Regions from separate parts of the Ensifer sp. ENS10 genome, predicted to be linked through region 3. Evidence: predicted binding sites of a transcription regulator. Region 3 holds the regulator's gene; each other region holds the start of a gene.
What was found. Region 3 encodes PhoB, which activates phosphate uptake and scavenging genes when phosphate is short. Its sites were predicted from a motif close to TGTCATNNANCTGTCAT; they were not measured.

Region 1 (2,268 bases), on a different contig from region 3:
CGGCGTCGAAAGGCTCGAAGCGTCCTGCTCGATCGTCAACTCGTCGGCACCGCGTTTGACGCTCCGCGCGATGATCTCGAACACGCTTGCGGTCGCCATCTGCAATGCGCGCTCTTCCGATAGTCCTTCGAGAAGCCGCGCGAGAAACAGGGCAGTCAGCAAGTCTCCGGTGCCATTCGGCGGGTTCTCGACGAGCCGATGTTCGGCGAGCAGCGCGTGATTGCCCGAAAGGAAGAGATTGCCGGTACCGCCGCTCATCATCGGCACCGCTGAGGTCACCAGCACGCGGGCCGGACCGAGGCCGAGGGCGGCATCGAGGATCGCCGTATTGGTTTCCAGCGTCGCGCCGGCGAGCCAGGCGAGCTCGAAGCGGTTCGGCGTCGCCAGGTTGGCGAGCGGCAGCAGCTGGTCACGGATGGCCGTCGCGGTCGCCTCCGGAACATAGAGCCCGCCGGCGTCGCCAATGACGGGATCGCAAGCGTAGATCAGCTTGGGATTACGTTCCCTAAAAGCCGTCACCAACCGCGCGACACCTTCGGCCTGACCGGGCGATCCGAGATAGCCCGAAAGCACGGCGCGCACCTCCCCGACCCAGGGCGCGGCAATGAGATCGTCGATCATCGACTGGAAATCCGCGTCTGAAATGGTGACGCGGGTCGAGCGCCCGTGTCCGGGATGCCAGGGAAGAATGACTGTCGGCAGTGCCCAGACCGGATGCCCCAGCGTCTCCAACGCGAACACCGCGGCCCGGTTGCCGACCTTGCCACGCACGACATGGCTCGAGATGACGATGACGGCGCCGGGCAGGGAGGGCATTTCGGGCATCGACGAGTCCAATCCTTCGGTCTACAAACTCTGATCACCCGACTGTCACCGCCCTGTCAACAGGCGATGGCAGATAGGTCCGGTGGAAGCCGCTGGCGTTTTCGTGCTTTTTCATCGATTTTCGAGCAATTTTCGCGAAATTGCCTTCGATTTAAATGGATTTAAGCTGTTTTCACGTGAAATTCTCCAATTTTCGGCTCGATTTTGCCGAAATCGGCGTAAAAAGCGGTCGCCATTAGCCATGGTTCTGATAGGGTTTGGCCTATCATGAGTGGGAGAGACTTCATGGGCGTGAAATACAATCCGAAGCGGGACAGACACATCGACGCAGCAAAGGCGGCCGCCATCAAACTGGGCGTCGACGCGCTGGCGCCGGAGAGCCTCTTCGGTGGGGCCAGCAACGATGACCTCGATCTTTATTCGGCGGACATGCTGGCGCTGATTGCAGCCCATGCGCATCGTGAACTCGCCCGCTGGGATGGCGGCAAGCCGCAAGTTTCGGTCGAAACCGTCGCCGGCGTCGCGCCGGGTGGCACCGAGGTTTCGATCATCGCGATCACAGAACACAACATGCCGTTCCTCTATGATTCGGTCATGGGGGAAATCACCAGCACGCACCGCGATATCCACCTTGCGATCCATCCCATCCTGGTCAAGGAACCGGGCAAGCCGGTAAAACTCTTCGATCCGGAAGAGGCAAGCGATCCGGCGCACCGCGTCAGCCACATCCAGATCCACTTGACGAAGCTGGCGCCCGTCGAAGCCGAGCAGCTCAGCAACCGCATCCGCGACGTGCTGGAGCAGGTACACCAGACGGTACACGACTGGCCGGCGATGACGGCGCTGCTCGACCAGGCCGTGCAGGAACTCGAGGCCTACAACGCCTCGCGCAAGAAAAGCGACCGTGATGAGGCGCTCGCCTTCCTTCGCTGGCTGCGCGACAACAACTTCACCTTTATCGGCATGCGCGAGTATACCTACTCGGGCAAGGGCGGAAAGGCGACGGTCGAGCGCGGCAAGGGCAGGGGCCTCGGCATCCTCTCCAACCCCGACGTGCGCGTTCTGCGCCAGGGCAAGGACGCAGTACTGACCACGCCGGAAATCCTCGCCTTCCTCGACGGCCCCGATTTCCTGATCGTCACCAAGGCCAACGTGAAATCGGTCGTCCATCGCCGGGCCTATATGGACTATATCGGCATCAAGCGCTTCGATGCCGACGGCAATGTCGCCGGCGAGTTGCGCATCGTCGGCCTGTTCACTTCCTCGGCCTATACCCGCCAGGCGGCTGAAATCCCGTTGCTGCGCCACAAGATCGAGAAGATCGTCGACCATTTCGGCTACGACCCGCAGAGCCACTCCGGCAAGATGCTGGACAACACGCTCGAATCCTATCCGCGCGACGACCTCTTCCAGATCGATGTCGGTCTGCTCGCCGCCTTCTGC
Region 2 (2,268 bases), on a different contig from region 3:
TCCACTTTCTGGCCGTCCGTCAGCAGCGTTTCGGGGGCCGCGATGATGTCGAAGGCGAAGGTCAGCAGGCTGTCGCCGGCGAGGATCGCGGTTGCCTCGTCGAAGGCCTTGTGCACCGTCGGCTGGCCGCGGCGGATATCGTCGTCGTCCATCGCCGGCAGGTCGTCATGGACGAGGGAATAGCAATGGACGCATTCGAGCGCCGCCCCGACGCGCAAGGATGCATCCAAGCTGCCGCCGAGAAGATCCGCACATTCGATCACCAGAAAGGGGCGCAGCCGCTTGCCGCCGTTCAGCACGCCGTGCCGCATGGCCGCGAGCAGGTTTGCTGGTCGCGCAATCTCGTCGACCGCCGTCGCCGAGCCGAGCAGGCGCTCGAGCAGAGCTTCGACGGCGCGGGCATTGCCGGTGAGGCGGCGGGTGAAGGGCGATGTGTCCTGGCTCATGCGCGCTCTTTGGCACGGGCGAAGAGGGCTTTCAACGGGGATTCGTGTCGCAGCGGCGCGCTTTCCCTGGGACAGCCGCCTGGGCGCCTTGCCTTTTACCAGAAAGCCCGTTCAACTTTGCCGGACCATACACTAAGAGAAGCGGATGGACAGCGAGGTGAACAGTCAGGCCGTGAACGTCGTTCCGGAAGCGCGCGAGGAGGGCGAAGTGCCTTCCAGTCGCTGGTCTTCGCTTCGCCGGACGTTGCGCAAGAAACGCCGCCAGATCATCCTGGCTGTCCTGGGTTTCGTTGCCCTGCCCTATGTGCTGATCGTTCTCTATCTCGTCGAGTTCGTCCACCCGGTCTCCACCTTGATGCTGCGCGATCTCGTTCTGCTTCGCGGCTACGACCGCCAATGGGTCGATTTCGAGAACATCTCGCCGGTGCTCGTTCAATCGGTGATGATGTCGGAGGACGGTCAGTTCTGCGCCCATGACGGCGTCGACTGGGGCCAGATGCGCGGCGTGGTCGAGGATGCGCTTGAAGGGGAATCGACCCGTGGCGCCAGCACCATCCCGATGCAGACGGTCAAGAACCTCTACCTCTGGAACGGCCGCTCCTTCCTGCGCAAGGGCATGGAGCTGCCGCTGGCGGTCGCTGCCGATTTCGTCTGGAGCAAGCGGCGGATGATGGAGATCTATTTGAACGTCGCCGAATGGGGTGATGGGATCTACGGTATCGAGGCGGCGGCCCGCCACCATTTCGGCGTTTCCGCGGCGAAGCTCTCGCGCCGGCAGGCCGCACTGCTTGCGGTTTCGCTGCCCAACCCGAAAGAGCGCAATGCCGGCAAACCCGGCCGTGGGCTCAAGCGTCTGGCGAATTTGATCGAGCGTCGCGCCAGCCGCTCCGGCGGCTACATCACCTGCCTTTATGATTGAGATCAGACCTTTTCATTGGATGCGGTTGCCGGGGGATGTCATCCTGGCTTCGTAGAGTTCTGCCATCTGGGCCCTCTCTCCATTCAAAAGGCCCGATCGCTCCCATGACCTCGATTTCCCCTTCGCTTCTCGCCTTTGGCCGCAACGCGGACACCATTCCGCCGAAGCATATCGGAACCCGCTACGCCACGGACGGCCGCTTCCTGCGTGAGCCGGGCAACACGGTCGTCTCCCACGTCACCGCCGGATCGCCGTCCGAGACGGCCGTGCTTGCCGTGCGCGAGCGTCTGATGGCGATGCCCGAGGCGGGGCAGTTCGCCTTCACGCATCCGTCCAGCCTGCACATGACGATCTTCCAGGGCATCATCGAATATCGTCGCAGGCTACCCTATTGGCCCGTCGATATGGCGCTCGATACACCGATCGATGTGATGACCGAACACTACTGTGCGCGGCTGAGGCACTTTGCGCCGTTGCAGCCCTTCCGTGCCCGCGTGACCGAGATCACGCCAACCGGTCTCGCGCTTGAAGGCGACAGCGTCGCCGATCGGGCTTGCCTCAAGGCCTGGCGCGATGCTTTCGCCGAAGTCTTCGGCTATCGCCATCCTGATCATGACGACTATGCGTTTCACATCACCTTCGCCTATGTCATCGACTGGCTCGATGACGCGGCACTGCCGCGCTGGCAGGAAATGTTGAGCGAACAACTCGCCTGCCTCAGGGAGCGGGCGCCGGTGATCGAGCTCGATCCGCCGGCCTTCTGCTCGTTCGAGGACATGAACCATTTCGAGGAACTGATCGTTTTCTCGGACAGATCAGCAATCACGGCCAGCAATTAAGGCCAGCATCAAGGAATGTAGATGACCGGACTTACCCTTTACGTCGGCAACAAGAACTATTCGT
Region 3 (2,268 bases):
TCGCCAAGCGCCAGCCGGTCGCCGCCGACCTTCGCGAGATCATGGGGTCGATCCGCATCGCCTCCGACCTGGAGCGTGTCGGCGACCTCGGCAAGAACACTGCCAAACGCGTGATCGCGGTTGCCGGTTCGGGCATCCCGCGCAAGCTCGCCCGCGGTCTCGAGCACCTCGCCGAGCTCGCTCTGGTGCAGCTCAAGGAAGTGCTCGACGTCTATGCGTCGCGTTCGCCGGAAAAGGCCAACAGCATTCGTGAGCGCGACGAGGAGATCGACGCGATCTACACCTCGCTGTTCCGCGAGTTGCTCACCTACATGATGGAAGATCCGCGCAACATCACGCCCTGCACGCATCTTCTGTTCTGTGCCAAGAACATCGAGCGTATCGGCGACCACGCGACCAACATCGCCGAGACGATCTATTACATGGCGACGGGTGCCCAGCCGGAGGGCGAGCGCCCGAAGGATGACAACACGTCGACGTTGGGCTCGGTCAACGACTAGAAGGTTGGAGCGGGATGCGGGGGACAACCGCATACACTTTTCCTCATCCCGCTCTGGCGTTAAACGCGCCGTTCGCAATGCATGCCCCATGAATATCATCCGGTCGCGGCTTCGGTCGCGGCCCCGAATTCCTGTATCTGAAGCATGCGGTTTTCGCCCCGCCTTTGAAAACGGCGGATGTGCTCCAGATTTAGAGTGTCTGAGTGCCGGCCGGTCCGCTGGACCCGCGCGGCGCTCGCGGTAAGGAGACGTTACCTGATGTTGCCAAAAATCGCCGTGGTCGAAGACGAAGAGGCGCTGAGCGTCCTGCTGCGTTACAATCTGGAAGCTGAAGGCTTCGACGTCGATACGATCCTCAGGGGTGACGAGGCGGAGATCCGGCTACAGGAACGCCTGCCCGACCTTCTGATCCTCGACTGGATGTTGCCTGGCGTCTCCGGCATCGAGCTTTGCCGTAGGTTGCGCCAGCGCCCGGAGACGGAGCGGCTGCCGATTATCATGCTGACGGCGCGCGGCGAGGAAAGCGAGCGCGTTCGCGGTCTGGCGACCGGTGCCGACGACTATGTGGTCAAGCCCTTCTCCACGCCGGAGCTGATGGCCCGCGTCAAGGCGATGCTCCGCCGGGCGAAGCCCGAAGTTCTCTCGACGCTGCTGCGCTGCGGCGACATCGAGCTCGACCGGGAAACCCATCGCGTCCATCGCCGCAGCCGCGAAGTTCGCCTGGGGCCGACAGAGTTCCGCCTGCTGGAGTTCCTGATGTCCTCTCCGGGCCGTGTCTTCTCGCGCTCGCAGTTGCTGGACGGCGTCTGGGGCCACGACATCTATGTCGACGAGCGGACCGTCGACGTGCATGTCGGCCGCCTGCGCAAGGCGCTGAACTTCTCGACCATGCCTGATGTCATCCGCACCGTGCGCGGCGCCGGCTACTCGCTCGAAAGCTGAGAAGGGCAAACAGAAGTCAATAAAAAAGGGGCCGATCGGCCCCTTTCGTTTTGGTCCTGTGCGGATCCTTAGCGCATCCGACGGCGCTCGGCGGACGGCTGGTAGGCAAGCCGCGCATGAAAGCTGCAATAGGGCGAAGCTTCCGGGGAATCGTTGCCGCAGAAGTGGAACTCTTCCTTCAGCGGGTCGCCGATCGGCCACTTGCAGGTGCGTTCCGTGAGCTGGGTTAGCTCGAGGCGGCGCGACATCGGCACGACCACGTCGGTCTGGATGCTGAAATCCTGCTCGGCAACGAGATCGACTTCGATCTCTTCCTTGAGAACGGTGGCGCCGGACGGACGGGCAACGGTGCGGGTCGAAACGCGCGAGGCGTAGTTCGGAGCGCGCGGCGCCGAGGTCGGCCGCTTCGGGCGGGCCGCCGCAGTGGTGCTGCCGCCGGCTTTGGCACGGCCTGGAAGGCTCAGGCGATGAACCTTGCCGATGACAGCGTTACGGCTGACGCCGCCGAGCTGTGCCGCGATCTGGCTTGCGCTCAGGCCCTCGGACCAAAGCTTCTTCAGTTTCTCCACCCGCTCGTCAGTCCAGTTCATTTCTGCACTCTCCGTTCTCAGCGTTGGGGATGGCAGAATCCCTCACCGCACCCCGGTTGAATCCCGAGGTTGCAAACGCGATAACTCTTTTGGTGACTAGGTCCGCCGCATGCGTCTAGTAATTGAATGTTAACGTACTGACCGTCGGACTCCGTGGCAAGAGTCCCGGGATTCACGCCGAATCGATTTCGTAGTTTTCCCCAACTTGCTCGGCTGGCGTTGCATTTTTGCAAGCC

Region 1: IB265_RS21990 (NAD-glutamate dehydrogenase) is a predicted target of PhoB. The motif match lies at 869-885, and genes of this name have one in related genera.
Region 2: IB265_RS21745 (DUF1868 domain-containing protein) is a predicted target of PhoB. The motif match lies at 1,402-1,418, and genes of this name have one in related genera.

What each region holds. Positions count from the first base shown of each region.
Region 1 is NZ_JACVAS010000006.1:322,131-324,398, forward strand. It holds gene pdxY (pyridoxal kinase PdxY) at 1-825, opposite strand, end outside; gene IB265_RS21990 (NAD-glutamate dehydrogenase) at 1,111-2,268, shown strand, end outside.
Region 2 is NZ_JACVAS010000006.1:255,410-257,677, reverse strand. It holds gene IB265_RS21755 (polyprenyl synthetase family protein) at 1-446, opposite strand, end outside; gene mtgA (monofunctional biosynthetic peptidoglycan transglycosylase) at 592-1,365, shown strand; gene IB265_RS21745 (DUF1868 domain-containing protein) at 1,470-2,204, shown strand; gene IB265_RS21740 (glutathione S-transferase family protein) at 2,226-2,268, shown strand, end outside.
Region 3 is NZ_JACVAS010000001.1:464,048-466,315, forward strand. It holds gene phoU (phosphate signaling complex protein PhoU) at 1-500, shown strand, start outside; gene phoB (phosphate regulon transcriptional regulator PhoB) at 759-1,442, shown strand; gene IB265_RS02310 (GcrA family cell cycle regulator) at 1,511-2,032, opposite strand.